Linked DNA regions of Variovorax paradoxus. The protein of the gene in region 1 interacts with the protein of each later gene in a pairwise test. Links are inferred from orthologs where the notes say so. Each region holds a gene or a part of one and is shown in the gene's direction. Other genes may lie near its edges.

The links.
Region 2: the proteins of groL (region 1) and aceE interact in binary tests that used the Escherichia coli proteins (3 or more experiments, as listed by UniProt). The link is inferred for Variovorax paradoxus from one-to-one orthologs.

The regions. Positions count from the first base shown.
Region 1 is NZ_LR743507.1:1,872,927-1,882,891, reverse strand. Bases 7,096-9,965 are described here. They hold groL (chaperonin GroEL), read left to right. Parts: upstream 7,096-7,639; coding sequence 7,640-9,292; downstream 9,293-9,965. Other genes in these bases: xylB (xylulokinase), read right to left, coding at 9,452-9,965; AACL56_RS08335 (co-chaperone GroES), read left to right, coding at 7,318-7,608. In the rest of the region: AACL56_RS08370 (ATP-binding protein), read right to left, coding at 1-1,685; AACL56_RS08365 (response regulator), read right to left, coding at 1,682-2,071; AACL56_RS08360 (response regulator), read left to right, coding at 2,239-2,973; AACL56_RS08355 (Dps family protein), read right to left, coding at 3,047-3,568; AACL56_RS08350 (hypothetical protein), read left to right, coding at 3,874-4,335; AACL56_RS08345 (FdhF/YdeP family oxidoreductase), read left to right, coding at 4,367-6,688; AACL56_RS08340 (UBP-type zinc finger domain-containing protein), read right to left, coding at 6,682-6,996.
Region 2 is NZ_LR743507.1:3,980,814-3,991,214, reverse strand. What follows is about bases 2,411-5,716. They hold aceE (pyruvate dehydrogenase (acetyl-transferring), homodimeric type), read left to right. Parts: upstream 2,411-2,801; coding sequence 2,802-5,516; downstream 5,517-5,716. Other genes in these bases: aceF (dihydrolipoyllysine-residue acetyltransferase), read left to right, coding at 5,579-5,716; AACL56_RS18530 (PAS domain-containing sensor histidine kinase), read right to left, coding at 2,411-2,573. Outside these bases: AACL56_RS18535 (response regulator transcription factor), read right to left, coding at 1-36; more of AACL56_RS18530, read right to left, coding at 33-2,410; more of aceF, read left to right, coding at 5,717-7,237; AACL56_RS18515 (MFS transporter), read left to right, coding at 7,308-7,901; lpdA (dihydrolipoyl dehydrogenase), read left to right, coding at 7,898-9,733; AACL56_RS18505 (C40 family peptidase), read right to left, coding at 9,822-10,401. UniProt on the Escherichia coli protein: Component of the pyruvate dehydrogenase (PDH) complex, that catalyzes the overall conversion of pyruvate to acetyl-CoA and CO(2).

The DNA.
Region 1 (9,965 bases):
GACTCGCCCGACACCGGCAGCCACACCGTCACGCGCGTGCCGTGCCCGGCCTCGGTCGCGATGTCGATGGCGCCGCACAGGTCGGTCACGATGCCGTGCACCATCGACAGCCCCAGCCCTGTGCCCTCGCCCAGCTTCTTGGTGGTGAAGAAGGGATCGAAGGCGCGCTGCAGCACCTCGGGCGACATGCCCGCGCCGGTGTCGGCCACCACCAGCCGCACGTAGTGCCCCGGGGCCAGCTCTCCGTGCAGGAGCGGCCTGGGCGCGTCCAGGGTCTCGCGCTCGAGCACGACCTCGATGGCGCCGGCGTCGCCGAGCGCCTGGGCCGCGTTGGTGCACAGGTTCATCACCACCTGGTGCAGCTGGGTGCCGTCGCCCAGCACGGCCGCGGTGCCGGCGTCGAGCCGCGCATCGATGCGGATGCCGTCCTGCAGCGTGGGGCGCAGCATGGCGAGGGCTTCCTCCACCACCGCCTGGATGTGCACCGGCACGCGCTCGGCGACGCCGCTGCGGCTGAAGTCGAGGATGCGGCGCACCAGCACCCGCGCCCGCGCGCCGGCCTGCATCACGCGATCGATGTAGCGGCGCATGTCGGAGCCGGCCGCGGCGTGCTGCTGCGCCATTTCGCCGAAACCGAGGATCGCGCCCAGGATGTTGTTGAAGTCGTGCGCGATGCCGCCGGCCAGCGTGCCCAGCGACTCCAGCCGCTGCGCCTTTTGCAGCCGCGCCTCGAGCGCCGCCTTCTCGGCCTCGCCGGCCTCCAGCCGCCGCAGCTGGCGCAGCAGCCCCGCGATGGTCAGCACCACCAGCGCCGCGAGCAGCAGCGTGCGCACGACGGCGCTGCGCATCTCGTCGTACCAGGGTCGCAGCGCATGGTCTTCGTCGCGCGTGATGGTCAGCGTCAGCGGCCGTTTGCCCACGCCGACCGCGGCCACCAATTTGGCGCGGCCGTCCACCGGGCTCACCGAGCGGTCGATCAGCGGCGCGCCCTTGAAGGCCGTGAGCTCCGGGAAGCGCTCGCCCGTGGCCATACCGGGCTCCTCCGGCTGCCGCACGACCAGGGTGCCGTCGTCGAGCGTCAGCAGCAGCGCGCTGCCTTCGCCGAGTTCGATGGCCGAATACGCCGCCTGCAGTTCCTGCAGCGTGACGATGGCGGTGACCACGCCGTCGAACGTGCCGTCGCGCCGGGCCAGGCGGCGCGACACCACCAGCGCGGGCTGCCGGTTGGTACGGGTGACCACGGGTTCGTTGATGTAGAGGCCGCCCGCCGAGCCCTCGCGCTGGCTCTGGAAATATGGCCGGTCGGAAACGTCGGCCAGCGGCGCGCCGGTGATGCTGGAGCGGTGGCGCTGCCGGCCCTGGCTGTCGACCAGCGTCAGCACGCTGACCTGCGAGATGCCGACGACGCGCGCCGCCAGCGCGGCCGCGACGTCGTCCGGCGGCAGCCCGTGGCCGGTGGTTTCCCACCACTCGGCCGTGTCGCGCAGCAGCAGGTCGACCGCCTGCAGGTTGCGCGCACCCTGTTCGGCCAGGGCCTTGGCGAGGTTGCCGAGTTCGCGCTCGGTGGCGAACGTGATCTGCTGGTGCAGCCGCCAGCCGTCGTACACCGCCGAGCCGGCGAACGCGACCACCAGGACGATGCCCGCAGCGACGATGCGCTGCCGCAGCCGCTCGCTCGACGTCATGCGGCGAGTGCCGCCGCCACGGCGCCGAGCAGTTCGTCGCGGGTGCACGGCTTGGGGAGCAGCTGGTTCACGCCCAGCGTGCGGGCCACGTCGGAGTCGCGGCCCAGGCTGCGCGCGAGCTGGGTCGAGATGCCGATCACCGACGCCTGCGGGAACGCGGCATGCACCGCCTGCAGCGCGCGCGCGGTCTCGCCGCTGCGCGAGCGCGGGTGCGGCAGGTCGAGGATGACCACGTCGGCTGCGGCGCCATGCGTGTGGTGGAGGTTGTGGCGGGATGCGGCGTCGTGCCGCGGCAGCGAGCGGACGTCGTGCCCCTCGCCGGCCAGCCATTCGGAGATCAGCACGCGCATCGCGCTATCTTCCTCGATAACCATGATCTTCGACATGAAATCAGCCCCTGTCAGTCCCTGTTGCGTGCAGGTGCTGTGGTGCACCCATGGCGCCATTGGGACCGGTGCGGGTGCCGGGGCAATGTCAGATCGGCCGCCGACGATTTCATTTGTAATCCGGCCGTAGGCTCTCGTAGGATCGATTGGATTACGCTTCGAGCGCCATGAACACCGCCGCCCCCCACCTCCTCGTCGTCGACGACGATCCGGCACTGCGCGAGCTGATGTCGACCTACCTGCTGGAAAACGAATTCCAGGTCACCGCGGTGGCCACCGGCGCCGAGATGACGGCGGTGCTCCAGGAAACGGTGATCGACCTCGTGCTGCTCGACCTGCGGCTGGGCGGCGAGGACGGCATGCAGCTGGCACGCGGCCTGCGCGACACCAGCGAGCTGCCGGTCATCATCGTCACCGGCAAGCAGGACGAGGCCGACCGCGTGATGGGCCTGGAGATCGCCGCCGACGACTACGTCACCAAGCCCTTCAGCAACCGCGAGATGCTGGCGCGCATCCGCGCCGTGCTGCGCCGCTACCAGGCGCGTGCCGACGCCGCGCCGCTGGGCCGCAGCACCAAGCGCCGCGCCTATCGCTTCGCCGGCTGGGAACTGAACCTGCTGGCGCGCCGCCTCACCTCGCCCGAAGGCCAGCGCGTGGAACTCAGCAACGGCGAGTTCAACCTGCTGCTGGCGCTGTGCGAACAGCCGCAGCGCGTGCTGTCCCGCGACCAGCTGCTCGAGCTGTCGCGCCTGCACGGCGCGGAGGTGTACGACCGCTCCATCGACGTGCAGATCCTGCGGCTGCGCCGCAAGATCGAGATCGATGCGTCGGCGCCGAAGATGATCCGCACCGAACGCGGCGCGGGCTACGTCTTCGAGCCCCAGGTGCAAGTGCTGCACTGAGGCAGCGCCTCCGGCGCCCGCCGGCGCCATTCCCCGCGCGAAAGGCACCTTCCTCAGGTGCCCTCCGGTGCGCTCAGGCGCCGCGGCCGCTCTCGAACAGGAACCACGCGCGGCGCTCCGACTCGTCGATCCACACCTCCAGCAGGCTGGCCGTGGCCACGTCGCCGTAGCCGTCGCACATCCCGTGCGTGGCGCGCATGAAGTCGACGATGCGCAGGTTGTCCTCGCGCAGCTCGGCCAGCATGTCCTGCGGCGTGACGAAGGGCGCGTCGTTGTCCAGCAGGCGCTGGTGGCGCGCGATGTCTCCGATGGAGCGCAGCGTGGTGCCGCCGAGCTTGCGCGCGCGTTCGGCCAGCGGGTCGGTCATCGCGAAGATCTGGTCCGACTGCTCGTCGAGCATCAGGTGGTAGTCGCGAAAGTGCGGGCCCGACATGTGCCAGTGAAAGTTCTTCGTCTTCAGGTACAGCGCGAAGCTGTCCGCCAGCAGGGCCGCGAGGCCGCCGCCGATGTCGCGGCGGGCCTCGGTGCCGAGCGCGGTCGGCGAGTGCAGCGGTGCCTGACGGCGGGCGAGCGTGGATTCGAGTGTCATGGTCATGGAAGCGCCTCTTCGAGGTTGTGTCGGTGCATCGGATGGATGGAATGAACCGCCGGCCGATGCACAGCCCGTGGTCCACGAACGCACTTTGCGGCGGCCCGGTTGCCGGGTCGTTTCCATCGCCGGCGGCGGCGTTTCAGATGCAATCCCGGAGACGGAAAGCTCGGCTTCGGCACGCCGGCACTTCGCTACAGATGAAACACGGCGCCCGGCGGCTGAAACCGCGCTGCAAGCGGCGGCCAGCACGATGGGCCTCATTGCCCGGTCGCACCACGCGACCCATCCACCCGCCGAGGAGCCGCCGCATGCAAGCCGTCCAGACCCGCACCCCGCCCGCCGCCGCCGTGGCACGGCCGCCCGTCCACCTTGCGGTCACGCCGGGCGACCTGCGCTTCCTCGACCTGCTGGCCGCCTATCGCACGTCGGGCGGCCTGGCCACGGGCCATGAGATCTCGGCGCGCCGGCCGCTCGACGGGCTGTCGGCCGTCGCCCGCGCCGTCGCTGCCCGCGAAGTGATCGTCGTGGACTGGGGCGGCCAGCGCTGGCTGCCCTTTTTCCAGTTCGAACGCGGCGACGTGACGGTGCGCCAGCCGGTGCGCGCGCTGCTCGGCGAACTTTCCGGCGTGCTCGACGACTGGGACATCGCGCAATGGTTCGTGCAGCCCGACGCATGGCTGGACGGCGCGCAGCCGCTGCACCTGCTCGCCACCGATTTCCCGCGCGTGCACGACGCGGCGCGGGCGCTGCGCTTCGTGTGCCGCAACTGAAGAAGAACCGCCCACCCGCGAAGGACACCGCATGACCCTCCCCGACGATTCAGGCATCCGCCCCTACACCCACCCCGCCGGCGGCTGGGACGCGCTGGGCGCGGTCGCCAGGGCGATCCACGGGCAGATGAACGCCGTCTCGGGCACGCGCATCATGCTGCGCAACAACCAGCCCGACGGCTTCGACTGCCCCGGCTGCGCCTGGCCCGACCCCAAGCACACCTCGGCCTTCGAGTTCTGCGAGAACGGCGCCAAGGCCGTCACGTGGGAGGCCACGCGCAAGCGCGCCACGCCCGAGGTGTTCCAGCGCCACACCGTGAGCGAACTGCTGTCCTGGAACGACCACGACATCGAGGACCTCGGCCGCCTCACGCACCCCATGGCCTACGACGCGTCCACCGACCGCTACGTGCAGATCGGCTGGGACGAGGCCTTCGCGCGCATCGCATCGGTGCTGCAGGCGCTGCCCTCGCCCGACATGGCGGAGTTCTACACCTCGGGCCGCGCATCGAACGAGGCCGCGTTCCTCTACCAGCTGTTCGTGCGCGCCTACGGCACCAACAACTTTCCCGACTGTTCCAACATGTGCCACGAGGCCACCAGCGTGGGCCTGCCTCAGTCGATCGGCATCGGCAAGGGCACGGTGTCGCTCGAAGACTTCGACCACGCCGACCTCATCATCTCCATGGGCCACAACCCCGGCACCAACCACCCGCGCATGATGACCACGCTGCATGCGGCGTCGCGCCGCGGTGCCCCGATCGTGGTGTTCAACCCGCTGCGCGAACGCGCACTGGAGCGCTTCGCCGCGCCGCAGGACCCGATCGAAATGGCCACCTTCACCTCGACCGACATCGCCAGCGACTACCTGCAGGTGAAGGTCGGCGGCGACGCCGCGGCGCTGAAGGGCGTCATGAAGGGCGTGCTGGCCATCGATGCCGAAGACCTCGCCGCGGGCGGACCGGGCGTGCTCGACCGCGCGTTCATCGCACAGCACACGCAGGGCTTCGAAGCGCTGGCCGACGACCTGCACGCCACGGCATGGGCCGACGTGGAGCGCGCCTCGGGCCTGAGCCGGGAATCGCTCGAGCACGTGGCACGGCTCTATTGCAGGGCGAAGTCGACCATCGTCGCCTTCGGCATGGGCATCACGCAGCACCGGCTGGGCACGGACAACGTCCAGCAGATCTCCAACCTGCTGATGCTCAAGGGCAACTACGGGCGCCCCGGCGCGGGCATCTGCCCGGTGCGCGGGCACTCCAACGTGCAGGGCAACCGCACCGTGGGCATCGACGAGAAGGCGCCGCTGGCGCTGCGCCAGGGCATCGAGCGCGTCTACGGCTTCACGCCGCCCGCGCAGCGCGGGCACGACGCGGGCGAAGCCATCGAGGCCATCGAGGCGGGGCGCTCGAAGTTCCTCATGTGCCTGGGCGGCAACCTGGCCGTCGCCATGGCGGACCCGCAGCGCACCTTCGCGGCGGTGCGCAGACTGGAAATGGCGGTGCACATCGCGACCAAGCCCAACCGCTCGCACCTGCTGGTGGGCCGCCAGAGCATCGTGCTGCCCTGCCTGGGGCGCACCGAACTCGACCTGCAGGCCGGCGGCGTGCAGTCGATCACCGTGGAGGACTCGATGTCGATGGTGCACGCCTCCACCGGGCGGCTGCCGCCGCCGTCGGACCAACTGCGCTCGGAGCCGGCGATCGTCGCGGGCATCGCCAAGGCGGTGCTCCAGGGGCGGCACGGCATCGACTGGGACGCCATGGTGGCCGACTACGGGCGCATCCGCGACGGCATCGAAGGCGTGCTGGCAGGCTTCGACGGCTACAACGCGCGCATCCGGCAGCCCGGCGGCTTCAGGCTGCCGATCGGACCGGCCGAGCGCGTGTGGCACACCCCCTCGGGCAAGGCGCAGTTCCTCGTGATGCCGGGCTTGAAGGAAGACCCGCGCACCTCAGGCGCGCAGGTGCTCACGCTGGCCACCCTGCGCAGCCACGACCAGTACAACACCACCATCTACGGCTTCGACGACCGCTACCGCGGCATCTTCGGGCGGCGCGACGTGGTGTTTCTCAACGCCGACGACCTCGCCGCGCAGGGCCTCGCCGCGGGCGACCGGGTCGACCTCGAGGCAGTGCCGTTCAAAGGCGAGGCGCCGGCACCCGAAGGTGCGGTGCTGCGCAACCTCACCGCCGTGGCCTACGACATCCCGCGCGGATCGGCCGGCGCCTACTACCCGGAGGCCAATGTGCTCGTCGGGCTGGCGCATCGCGATGCGCAGAGCGGCACGCCGTCGTACAAGTCGGTGCCGGTGCGGGTTCGGCGCGCGGCCGGAGCCGGGCCTGGTCAGTAGAACCTGGGAATCGGCCCGACCTGCGGCGTGGTGTCGCCGCCCAGGTCGAGCGCGACGCGGTCCACGAAGCACCAGCCCCAGCCTTCCGGCGGGTCGTAGCCTTCGATGACCGGATGGTTCGTGGCCTGGAAGTGCGCCCGCGCATGGCGATGGGGCGAGTCGTCGCAGCAGCCGACATGGCCGCAGCTGCGGCAGATCCGCAGATGGACCCAGTCGCTGCCGATCTTCAGGCATTCCTCGCAGCCCCTGGCGCTGGGCACCACGTGCCGGATGCTGTCGGTGTGCGTGCATTGCTTGTGCTTGGTCACGTGGCTACTCCTGTGGATACGTTGGGCAGATGTCGACGGGCCGCGGCCGCACGGCCGGCCCGTCGGCCTCATGCGATTCTCGGGGTGGAGGTTTCGGGCTGATGTCGCGCGGCGGGCGTTTTCTTGCAAATCCAAGGTTCGCCGGAACCGCTGCGAGCGCCCGGCCGCAAGTCCCCGGACTTGAAACGCCATCGATTGCCCTTATGATTAGCACTCGCTGACGTTGAGTGCTAACAGGCCCTCGCGTCCAGTCGATGGGCGTCCGACCCCGGTCCGGCGCCCGACCACAAACCCGTTTCTTATCCATATCCAGGAGATGCAATGAAACTTCGTCCTTTGGCCGATCGCGTGATCGTCAAGCGTGTTGACAGCGAAACCAAGACCGCCTCCGGCATCGTCATCCCCGACGCAGCCGCTGAAAAGCCCGATCAGGGCGAAGTCCTGGCCGTGGGCCCGGGCAAGCGCAACGACAAGGGCGAACTGGCCGCACTGACCGTCAAGGTCGGCGACCGCGTCCTGTTCGGCAAGTACAGCGGCCAGACCGTCAAGGTCGGCGGCGACGAACTGCTGGTCATGAAGGAAGACGACCTGTTCGCGGTCGTCGAGAAGTAATCCACCCATCCCCTATTCGGAGTAAATCAACATGGCAGCAAAAGACGTCGTCTTCGGCGGAGAAGCCCGCGCACGCATGGTCGAGGGTGTGAACATCCTGGCCAATGCAGTCAAAGTGACCCTGGGCCCCAAGGGCCGCAACGTGGTGCTCGAACGCTCGTTCGGCGCCCCCACCGTGACCAAGGACGGTGTGTCGGTCGCCAAGGAAATCGAACTCAAGGACAAGCTCCAGAACATGGGCGCCCAGCTCGTGAAGGAAGTGGCTTCCAAGACTTCGGACAACGCCGGTGACGGCACCACCACCGCGACCGTGCTGGCACAAGCCATCGTTCGCGAAGGCTTCAAGTACGTGGCCGCCGGCATCAACCCGATGGACCTGAAGCGCGGCATCGACAAGGCCGTGACGGCCCTGGTCGAAGAGCTGAAGAAGGCCTCGAAGCCCACGACCACGTCGAAGGAAATCGCACAAGTCGGCTCGATCTCGGCCAACAGCGACGAAACCATCGGCAAGCTCATCGCTGACGCGATGGACAAGGTCGGCAAGGAAGGCGTGATCACCGTCGAAGACGGCAAGTCGCTCGAAAGCGAACTGGACGTCGTCGAAGGCATGCAATTCGACCGCGGCTACCTGTCGCCCTACTTCATCAACAACCCCGAGAAGCAATCGGCGCTGCTCGACAACCCCTTCGTGCTGCTGTTCGACAAGAAGATCAGCAACATCCGCGACCTGCTCCCCACGCTGGAACAAGTCGCCAAGGCTGGCCGTCCCCTGCTGATCATTGCCGAAGAAGTCGAGGGCGAAGCCCTGGCGACGCTGGTCGTGAACACGATCCGCGGCATCCTGAAGGTCGTGGCCGTCAAGGCGCCTGGCTTCGGCGACCGCCGCAAGGCCATGCTGGAAGACATCGCCATCCTGACGGGCGGCAAGGTCATCGCTGAAGAAGTGGGCCTGACCCTCGAAAAAGTGACGCTGGCCGACCTGGGCCAAGCCAAGCGCATCGAAGTGGGCAAGGAAAACACGATCATCATCGACGGCGCCGGCGCTGCTGCCGACATCGAAGCCCGCGTGAAGCAAGTGCGCGTGCAGATCGAAGAAGCCACGAGCGACTACGACCGTGAAAAGCTGCAAGAGCGCGTGGCCAAGCTGGCCGGCGGCGTTGCAGTGATCAAGGTCGGCGCTGCCACCGAAGTCGAAATGAAGGAAAAGAAGGCTCGCGTCGAAGACGCCCTGCACGCTACCCGCGCTGCAGTGGAAGAAGGCGTGGTTGCCGGTGGTGGCGTGGCTCTGCTGCGTGCCAAGCAAGCCGTCGGCGACCGCGTCAAGGGCGACAACGCCGACCAGGACGCCGGCATCAAGCTGGTGCTGAAGGCCATCGAAGCCCCCCTGCGCGAAATCGTGAACAACGCCGGCGGCGAAGCCTCGGTGGTGGTCAACGCCGTGCTGGCCGGCAAGGGCAACTACGGCTTCAACGCTGCCAACGACACGTACGGCGACATGCTCGAGCTGGGCATCCTGGACCCGACGAAGGTCACCCGCACCGCACTGCAGAACGCCGCTTCGGTGTCCTCGCTGCTGCTGACGACCGAAGCCATGGTGGCTGACGCTCCGAAGGACGACGCTCCTGCCGGCGGCGGCATGCCCGACATGGGCGGCATGGGTGGCATGGGCGGCATGGGCATGTAATTGCTCGCCCCCAGGCTGCGCGGCACTTCGTGTCCGCTACGCCTACCCCCTACCGGGGGCGACACCTGCGGACCGGCAGAGCCGGATCCGCGGTGTCTCGCGAAATGAAAAAGCCCCGCTTCGGCGGGGCTTTTTTCATGGCGCTCGCAACAGCGCTGCCTACTGGAACTGCGCTCGCACTGCTTGATACAGCGCCTGGAAACGTGCGTGCCTCGTCCTGTGGCCATCGGCTCCATCGGTCGAAGGCACCAATTGCTGCTTCACCAGCGGCAGCGTGCAGACCTCCGCCACCGCGCCACCGTCCGCCAGCCACGCGAGCCGCGCAGCCCCCAAGGCCCCGCCCGTCTCGCTGCCCGCATAGAGCGTCAGCGCCACGCCGAAGATGTCGGCCAGCAACTGCCCCCACCACACGCTGCGTGCGCCACCGCCGACGAGTGCCATCTCGCGTAGCGGCATGTCTTGCGGCAGACGCAAGGTGTCGAAACCGTCGCGCAGGCCGAAGCTCACGCCCTCGACCACGGCGTAGGCCATCTCCGCCGGGCCATGCGCATGCGTCAGCCCGAACAGCACGCCCTGCGCGTTCGCGTTGTTGTGCGGCGAGCGCTCTCCCGACAGGTACGGCAGGAACAGCGGGCAGTGCGCGCGCTGCGCGATCGGCACCGAGGCGGCCGCC
Region 2 (10,401 bases), 2.1 Mb from region 1 along the record:
GACATAGACCGTGCCCTTCTTCGGAATCAAACTCATGCAGGTACCTTTGCCTCGTCGCTAGCTACGGAACTGATAGCGTCCAACACCGGAATCCAGAAGGAAAAACGGCATCCGATCACATCCGGACCATTGTAGATGTTCTCCGCCTGCATCCGGCCGCGGTGCGACTCGACGATGGTGCGGCACAGATTCAGCCCGATGCCCATGCCTTCGGGCTTGGTGGAGAAGAAGGCTTCGTAGAGCCGGTCCATCACTTCCGGTGCCAGGCCCTTGCCGGTGTCCTGCACCGAGAACTCGATGGCGTTGTGGCCCTCGATGACCTTGGGCAGCACGCGCAACTCGACGCTGCGGCGCGCCAGCGGCCGATCGGCGATGTCAATGGATTCGGCCGCGTTCTTCAGGAGGTTGACCATCACCTGCTCGATCAGGATCGGGTCCACGCGCACCACGGGCAGCCGCGCCGCCACGTAGTGGTTCAGGCGCACGTTGCGCCGGCGCAGTTCGATGCCGGCGAGTTCGACCGCCTCGCTCACCATGGTGGCGACGTCGGCCGGCGTGCGATTGGGCTCGCTGCGCTTCACGAAGGAGCGGATGCGCTGGATGATCTGACCCGCGCGCTGCGCCTGCTTCGACGTCTTCTCGAGTGCTGCGAGCAACGCGTCGTTGTCGATCGACTGGCCCTTGATGCGCGACATCATGCCGTTGCAGTAGTTGGTGATGGCGGTCAGCGGCTGGTTGAGCTCGTGCGCCACGCTCGAAGCCATTTCGCCCATGGTGATGAGACGGCTCGCCGCCTGTGCCTTGTCGGCTTGCGCGGCCGCCTGTTCCTCGGCGTCGCGGCGCGGCGTGATGTCGGTGGCGATCACCAGTTGCGCGAGGCGGCCGTCGACCCAGGTCAGGTAGCGCGAGCGCACTTCGAGCCACTTGCCCAGGTGCGGCACGAAGATTTCGTTGTTGGCGGTTTGCGCGGCGGTGAGCGTGTCGATCGGCAGGCCCGCGTAGGGGTCGACGTCGTCCAGGCCTTCGTCGTGTGCGTTGGAGGCCGGCACGCCGGCCTGCGCCACCATGCCGAGATGGCCCACCGTGTCGGAGCCGAACCACAACCGATACAGCTTGTTGGCGAACAGCAGTTCCTCGCTGCCGATGGGCGCCACCGACACGGCAGCGTCGAGCGCTTCCAGCACGGTGGTGAAGCGTTCGTACGAGGCCGAGAGCTGCTCACGGATGCGCGTGGGCTCGGTGATGTCGGTCATCGACGTCATCCAGCCGGTCTGGTGGCCGCGTGCGTCGATCAGCGGTGACACGTAGAGCCGCGCATTGAACACGCTGCCGTTCTTTCGCTTCACGCGCACCTGGAAGCCGCCCGGCAGGGCGCGGCCGTGCAACTCTTCTTCGAGCCGCTCGTTCATCACCTCGCGGTCGGACTCGAGCCAGTACGGGAAGGGCGGCGTCTGGCCGACCAGTTCCTCCTCGCTCCAGCCCGTCATGGCGCAGAAGGCCGCATTCACGTACGTGATGCGCCCTTGCAGGTCGAGCACGCGCATGCCGGTGAGCATGGAGTTTTCCATCGCGCGGCGGAAGTTGGTCTCCGCCACCAGCCGTTGCTGGGCCTGCAGGCGCCGGCGTGTGTGGCGCCAGGTGCCGATCAGCATCCAGCTCGTGAGCACGCTGAGCGCGCACACCAGCCAGAAGAGCCCGTTGCCGACCACGCCTTGTGAGGTGCGATACGCCTGGGCGCGAAGCACCAGCGCATTGCCGACGGGCGACACCGGCACTTCGTATTCATTCGTGCGCTCGGACCACGGGAGCAGGCGCGTGCCGCTGTCCTTCAGGTTGGTGGTGTTGCCGGCGATGACGTGGCCCTTGGCGTCGAGCAGCGATACCGCGTAGCGCGCCTGCACCTCGGATGGCATGCCGTAGCGCAGCAGCCCGTCGACCGAGAATTCTCCGAGAACCACGCCGGCGAACAGGCCCTGGTCGAACAGCGGAATGTGCAGCTGCAGCATGGCAGCCGGTTCGCCGCCTGCCACAGGCTGCGAATACACCGGCTGTCGCAGTTCGCGCGCCAGGGCGTAATTGCTTTCGATGTCGCCGGGGCGCAGCACGTCGCCGATCAGGTGCTGCTGCGCCGGATGCACGCTGGGCGCCGCGTAGCCGGCCTTGAAGCGGCGGCGGTCGTCGATCCAGGTGATGGTCTGGAGTTCGGGGAACTGGCTCACCAGCGATTCGGCGCGGCTGGTGAACTCGACGGGGTCGATCTCGCGGTTGGATGCGTCGCGCGCGATGCGCATCAGCTGTTCCTGGCGCTCGAGCAGCCGCAGGCGCATGCGCTGCTGCGCGTATTCGACGTCACGGCGTACCGACTCCTGCTCGCGCTCGACCTCCTCCGTGCGCAGGTACCAGAAGGCCGAGACGATGGCCGCCAGGAAAAGCAGCACCGCCGCCATCGGCGCGAGCATGGCGACGGCGTCCTGCAGCACCGGCGTCTGCCGGCGCCACCACTTGCGCCACCAGGACAGGGGCGACGCTTTCACGGCATTGCGGGCAACCGCCAACGGGGAGGAGAGGGGCATGGTCCGAGTTTAGGTGAAGGCCCTCGGGAAACGACGTGAAAGCCGCGGTGGCATAGGCTCCAGCATGGTCGGTTTCTAGCGGTCATCGGGATGCGGTCACAGTTCAAAATTCCACATTAAGAAACTATGGCGCACTATTTGAAATCACGATGTTTCTATGAGAAACTCCGCCGCGCTGCGCGCATAGCGCACTAAATTACCGCCACAGCCCTAAAAGGAGAGACAAGCATGTCGGCAAATCCCGAGAACCTGTTCGGCTCGGCCGCAAACGACGCGGACGCCCAGGAGACCCGTGAATGGATGGATGCACTGTCCTCCGTCATCCAGAGCGAAGGGCCCGAGCGGGCGCACTTCCTTCTCGAGCAGCTGCTCGAGCATGCCCGCCAGAACACGGTCGACATGCCGTTCTCGGCCAACACCGGCTACGTCAACACCATCGAACCCTCGCAGGAGGCCCGCAGCCCCGGCAATCTCGAGATCGAACAGCGCCTGCGCGCCTACATGCGCTGGAACGCCATGGCGATGGTGGTCAAGGCCAACCGCCATCACCCGGCCGAAGGCGGTGACCTGGGCGGCCACATCGGTTCCTTCGCCTCGCTGGCGAGCATGTTCGGCGCAGGCTTCAACCACTTCTGGCGCGCCGAGAGCGAAAGCCATGGCGGCGACCTGCTCTACATCCAGGGCCACGTGTCCCCCGGCATTTACGCCCGCGCCTACCTCGAGGGCCGTCTTTCCGAAGAGCAGCTGCTGAATTTCCGCCAGGAAGTCGACGGCAAGGGCCTGTCGAGCTATCCGCACCCGAAGCTGATGCCCGAGTTCTGGCAGTTCCCCACCGTCTCGATGGGCCTCGGCCCGCTGATGGCCATCTACCAGGCCCGCTTCCTCAAGTACCTGCACGCACGCGGCATCGCCAACACCGAGAACCGCAAGGTCTGGGTGTTCTGCGGCGACGGCGAAATGGACGAGGTCGAATCGCTGGGCGCCATCGGCCTGGCCGCGCGCGAGAACCTCGACAACCTGATCTTCGTCATCAACTGCAACCTGCAGCGCCTCGACGGCCCGGTCCGCGGCAACGGCAAGATCATCCAGGAGCTCGAAGGCGAGTTCCGGGGCGCCAACTGGAACGTCATCAAGCTGGTCTGGGGCAAGGGCTGGGACGCCCTGCTCGAGAAGGATCACGACGGCGCGCTGCGCAAGATCATGATGGAGTGCAACGACGGCGACTACCAGTCGTTCAAGGCCAACGACGGCGCCTACGTGCGCAAGAACTTCTTCGGACGCGACCCGCGCACGCTGAAGATGGTCGAGCACATGACCGACGACGAAGTCTGGGCGCTGCAGCGCGGCGGCCATGACTCGCAGAAGGTGTACGCCGCCTTCCACGCCGCGCAGAACCACCAGGGCCAGCCCACGGTGCTGCTCGTGAAGACCGTCAAGGGCTTCGGCATGGGCAAGATCGGCGAGGGCAAGAACAACGTGCACCAGACCAAGAAGCTCAGCGACGAGGACATCATGATCTTCCGCGACCGCTTCAACATCCCGATTCCCGACAGCCAGATCGCCGAGCTGCCGTTCTACAAGCCGGCCGACGACACGCCTGAAATGAAGTACCTGCACGAGCGCCGCAAGGCCCTCGGCGGTTACCTGCCGCATCGCCGCACCAAGGCCGACGAGAGCTTCACCGTACCTTCGCTGGAAACCTTCAAGTCGGTGATGGAGCCCACGGCCGAAGGCCGCGAGATCTCGACCACGCAGGCCTACGTCCGCTTCCTCACGCAGCTGCTGCGCGACAAGGCGCTTGGCCCGCGCGTCGTGCCCATCCTGGTGGACGAGGCTCGCACGTTCGGCATGGAAGGCCTGTTCCGCCAGATCGGCATCTACAACCCGCACGGTCAGCAGTACACCCCGGTCGACAAGGACCAGGTCATGTACTACAAGGAAGACAAGGCCGGCCAGATCCTGCAGGAAGGCATCAACGAAGCCGGTGGCATGTCGAGCTGGATCGCGGCGGCCACCTCGTACAGCACGAACAACCGCATCATGGTGCCGTTCTACGTGTACTACTCGATGTTCGGCTTCCAGCGCATCGGCGACCTGGCCTGGGCGGCCGGCGACATGCAGGCCCGCGGCTTCCTGCTGGGCGGCACGTCGGGACGCACCACGCTGAACGGCGAAGGCCTGCAGCACGAGGACGGCCACAGCCACATCCTGGCCAACACCATCCCGAACTGCGTGAGCTACGACCCGACCTTCGCGCACGAAGTCGGCGTGATCCTGCACCATGGCCTCAAGCGCATGGTCGAGAAGCAGGACAACGTCTACTACTACCTGACGCTGCTCAACGAGAACTACCCGATGCCCGGCCTGCAGCCCGGCACCGAAGAGCAGATCATCAAGGGCATGTACCTGTCGAAGCAGGGCCCCGCGCTCAAGGCCAAGGCGCCCACCGTGCAACTGCTGGGCAGCGGCACCATCCTGCGCGAGAGCTTTGCCGCGCAGGAACTGCTCGAGAAGGACTGGGGCGTGTCGGCTTCCGTGTGGAGCTGCCCGAGCTTCAACGAACTCACGCGCGACGGCCAGGACGCCGACCGCTGGAACCTGCTGCATCCCGACCAGACGCCGCGCGTGCCTTTCGTGGCCGAGCAGCTCGGCGCCACGACCGGCCCGGTGGTCGCATCGACCGACTACATGAAGGCCTACGCGGAGCAGATCCGCCCCTTCGTCCCGAAGGGCCGCACCTACAAGGTGTTGGGTACCGACGGCTTCGGCCGGAGCGACTTCCGCAACAAGCTGCGCGAGCACTTCGAGATCAACCGTCACTACATCGTGGTGGCCGCGCTCAAGGCGCTGAGCGAAGATGGCACGGTGCCGGTCGCCAAGGTGGTCGAAGCCATCAAGAAGTACGGCATCAACGTCGACAAGGTCAACCCGCTCTACGCCTGAGCCTCGCCAGGCAATCAACAACCAACGAACGAAACGGCGCCTCACGGCGGGAGACAAACGATATGGCAGCAGTGGAAGTGAAAGTGCCCGACATCGGCGATTTCGATGAAGTCGCGGTGATCGAGGTGCTCGTGAAGGTGGGCGACACGGTCAAGGCCGAGCAGTCGCTCATCACCGTCGAATCGGACAAGGCGTCGATGGAGATTCCGTCGTCGACCGCCGGTGTCGTGAAGGAACTGAAGGTCGAGGTCGGCGGCAAGGTGAAGGAGGGCTCGGTGGTGCTCGTGCTCGAGGCCGAAGGTGGCGGTGCCGCTGCAGCGCCGGCCCCTGCGCCTGCTGCCGCACCCGCAGCAGCCGCCGCGCCTGCACCGGCCGCGGCAGCACCTGCAGCGGCGCCCGCGGCCTCCGGTCCGGTCGAGGTCAAGGTGCCGGACATCGGCGACTTCAAGGACGTCGCCGTCATCGAACTGCTGGTGAAGGTGGGCGACACGGTCGCGGCCGAGCAGTCGTTGATCACGGTCGAATCGGACAAGGCCTCGATGGAAATCCCGTCGTCGGCTGCCGGCGTGCTGAAGGAACTGAAGGTCAAGGTGGGCGACACCGTCAACATCGGCGACCTGATCGCGGTGCTCGAAGGCTCCGCAGGAGCCGCCGCTGCGCCGGCTGCGGCTCCCGCGCCTGCACAGGCGGCGGCCGCTCCGGCACCGGCGAGCGCTCCGGCGCCCGCAGCTGCAACTCCCGCCGCGGCACCGGCAGCGGCTCACCAGCCGACGGCAGCCCCCACCGGCAACCTGCCGCATGCCTCGCCCTCGGTGCGCAAGTTCGCCCGCGAACTCGGCGTGCCGCTCGAAGAGGTCAAGGGCTCGGGGCCCAAGGGCCGCATCACGCAGGAAGACATCCAGAACTTCACCAAGGCCGTGATGAGCGGCCAGGCCAGCACCAAGGCCTCGGCCGCCAAGGCGCCGGCCGCTGGTGGTGATGGTGCCGCGCTGGGCCTCATTCCGTGGCCCAAGGTCGACTTCGCGAAGTTCGGCACCGTCGAGCGCAAGGACCTGTCGCGGATCAAGAAGCTCAGCGGTGCCAACCTGCACCGCAACTGGGTGATGATCCCGCACGTCACGAACAACGACGAAGCCGACATCACCGAGCTCGAGGCCTTCCGCGTCTCCACCAACAAGGAGAACGAGAAATCGGGCGTGAAGGTCACGATGCTGGCCTTCGTCATCAAGGCGGTGGTCGCGGCGCTGAAGAAATTCCCCGAGTTCAACACCAGCCTGGACGGCGACCAGCTCGTCTACAAGCAGTACTACAACATCGGTTTCGCGGCGGACACGCCCAACGGCCTCGTGGTGCCGGTGCTCAAGGATGCCGACAAGAAGGGCATCCTGCAGATCAGCGCCGAAATGGGCGAACTCGCCAAGAAGGCGCGCGACGGCAAGCTCGGCTCGGCCGACATGCAGGGTGGCTGCTTCTCGATCAGTTCGCTCGGCGGCATCGGCGGCACGCACTTCACGCCCATCATCAACGCGCCCGAAGTCGCCATCCTCGGCCTGTCGAAGAGCGCGATGAAGCCGGTGTGGGACGGCAAGCAGTTCGTGCCGCGTCTCACGCTGCCGATGTCGCTGTCGTACGACCACCGCGTGATCGACGGCGCCCTGGCTGCGCGTTTCAACGCCTACCTGGGGCAAGTGCTCGCGGACTACCGTCGCATCCTGCTATGACGCCCCGAGCACCTTCGGTGCTCCCCTCCATAGGGGGCTGCTCCCTTGGGGCGGCCCGGCGGGAGCAGTCATGACCACGGTCGTGGCCGTCCGCAAGGGCGGCCAAGTCACGATGGCGGCCGATTCCCTGGTGACCTTCGGCGACACGCGGCTTTCGCACCGCGCCGAAGCGAACCAGAAGATCTTCACCGTCGAGGACGCGGCGGGCACGAGCCTGTTTGCGATGGCCGGCGCCGCGGCGCACTTCCTGGTGCTGCAGCATGCACTGGCCGCGCAGCCACGCGAGCAGCTGCTGTTCGGCAGCAAGCACGAGATCTTCCGCACCTTCACGATGCTGCATCCGGTGCTGAAGGAGTCGTTCTTCATGCAGACCAAGGAAGACGACCACGAGCCGTACGAGTCGAGCCAGTTCACGATGCTGATGGCCAACCAGAGCGGCATCTACGGCATCTACAGCTACCGCGAGGTGTTCGAGTTCAAGCAGTTCTGGGCCATCGGCTCGGGACGCAGCTTCGCACTCGGCGCCATGCATGCGGCCTATGACATCAAGTCGCGCGGCGCGCGCGACGTGGCGGAGGCAGGCATTGCTGCCGCCTGCGAATTCGATCGCAATTCGGCCCCACCGGTCGACGTTCTCACACTCAAACTGAAAGTGTCCAAATGAGCGAACAACAAATCAAGGTGCCCGACATCGGCGACTTCGACGAAGTGGCAGTCATCGAGGTGCTGGTCAACGTCGGAGACACGGTCAAGGCCGAACAGTCGCTGATCACGGTCGAATCGGACAAGGCCTCGATGGAGATCCCGTCCTCGGCCGCCGGCGTGGTCAAGGCCATTGCCGTGAAGGTGGGCGACAAGGTCAAGCAGGGCTCGGTGGTGCTGACGCTGGAGGCGGATGGTGCGGCGGCGCCCGCGCCGGCTGCAGCGGCCCCTGCGTCGACTGCTGCGCCGGCTGCTGCAGCCGCGGCTCCCGCACCCAAGGCGGCTGCGCCGTCCCCCGTTGCGGCGCCCGTGGCCTCCAGCTACGGTGACAAGGTCGACGTCGAATGCGACGTGATCGTGCTCGGCGCAGGCCCTGGCGGTTATTCGGCGGCTTTCCGTGCTGCCGATCTCGGCCTGAAGGTGGTGCTGATCGAGCGCTACGCCACCCTCGGCGGCGTGTGCCTGAACGTCGGCTGCATTCCGTCGAAGGCGCTGCTGCACGTGGCGTCGGTCATGGACGAGGTGAAGCATTTCGCCGATCTGGGCGTGAGCTTTGCCGCGCCGACGGTCGATCGCGCCAAGCTGCTCGGCCACAAGAACAAGGTAGTGGGCAAGCTCACCGGCGGCCTCACGGCCATGGCCAAGATGCGCAAGGTGACGGTGCTGCGCGGCGTGGGCAATTTCGTCGACCCGCACCACATCGAGGTCGAAGAAACCTCCGGCACCGGCTGGGACACCACGGGCAGCAAGCAGACCGTGAAGTTCCGCAACGCCATCATCGCGGCCGGCTCGCAGGCCGTTAGCCTGCCTTTCATGCCCAAGGATCCGCGTGTGGTCGATTCCACAGGCGCGCTCGAACTCGGCACCGACCCCAAGCGCATGCTGATCCTGGGCGGCGGCATCATCGGCCTGGAAATGGGCACGGTGTATTCCACGCTGGGCGCGCGCCTCGATGTGGTCGAGATGCTCGACGGCCTGATGCAGGGCGCCGACCGCGACCTGGTGAAGGTCTGGCAGAAGATGAACGCGCCGCGCTTCGACAACATCATGCTGAAGACCAAGACGGTCGGCGCCGAGGCCACGAAGGAAGGCATCAAGGTCACCTTCGAGGGCGAGAACGCGCCCAAGGAACCGCAGGTGTACGACCTGGTGCTGCAGGCGGTGGGCCGCAGCCCGAACGGCAAGAAGATCGGTGCCGACAAGGCCGGCGTGGCAGTGACCGACCGCGGCTTCATCAATGTCGACATCCAGATGCGCACCAACGTGCCGCACATCTTCGCCATCGGTGACATCGTGGGCCAGCCCATGCTCGCGCACAAGGCGGTGCATGAAGCGCACGTGGCGGCCGAGGTGATTGCGGGCGAACTGAAGGGCGACAAGGAACTGTCGAGCGCGGCGTTCAACGCGCGCGTGATCCCCAGCGTGGCCTACACCGACCCCGAGGTGGCATGGGTCGGCCTGACGGAAGACCAGGCGAAGGCAGAAGGCATCAAGGTCAAGAAGGGGCACTTCCCCTGGACGGCGTCGGGCCGCGCCATCGCCAACGGCCGCGACGAAGGCTTCACCAAGCTGCTGTTCGACGCCGAGACGCATCGCATCCTCGGCGGCGGCATCGTCGGTACGCATGCCGGCGACATGATCGGCGAGATCGCTCTGGCGATCGAGATGGGTGCGGACGAGATCGACATCGGCAAGACCATTCACCCGCACCCGACGCTGGGCGAAAGCATCGGCATGGCGGCGGAAGTGGCTCACGGCACCTGTACCGATCTGCCGCCTGCGAAGAAGAGCTGATCGAACCCTGGGGGCGCTTGCCGAGCGCCCATAAAAAAATCCCGCCTTGGCGGGATTTTTTTGTTCCGGAGACTGCGCTGCGGAGCGGTCAGTTGCCTGTGCTGGGCAGGTTGGCGACGGCTGCGGCCTTGACTTCGTCCGTCGGGCCGCCGAGAACGCGGCGGGCGCCGTCGAAGCGGCGTTGCCAGTAGCTGCCGTTCATGTCTTCCACGCGAACCTGCGCGCCAGTGCGGGGAGAGTGGATGAACTTGCCTTCGCCGACATAGATGCCAACGTGGCTGAAAGCGCGGCGCATGGTGTTGAAGAACACGAGGTCGCCGGGCTTGAGCTGGCTGGCGTCGATCTTTTCGGTGGCAGCTGCCTGTTCTTCGGCGCGACGCGGAAGCATGTGGCCGACCGTCTGGTTGTACATGGCGCGGACGAAGCCGCTGCAGTCGAAGCCCGATTCGGCGGTGTTGCCGCCGCGGCGGTACGGCACGCCGAGGAAGCCGATTGCGGTAACTACCAGATCCGACGTACGTTCGGTGACGGTCTGGCGGACCTGCTTGAGCTGCCCGATCAGGCCCTTGTCGGCCAGCAGGCGTGCCAACTCGTCATCGGTTTTATCCTGTTGAGGGGCTGCATGGACAGCTACGGCAAATAGGAGAGACGCGGGTAGGACGAAAAAA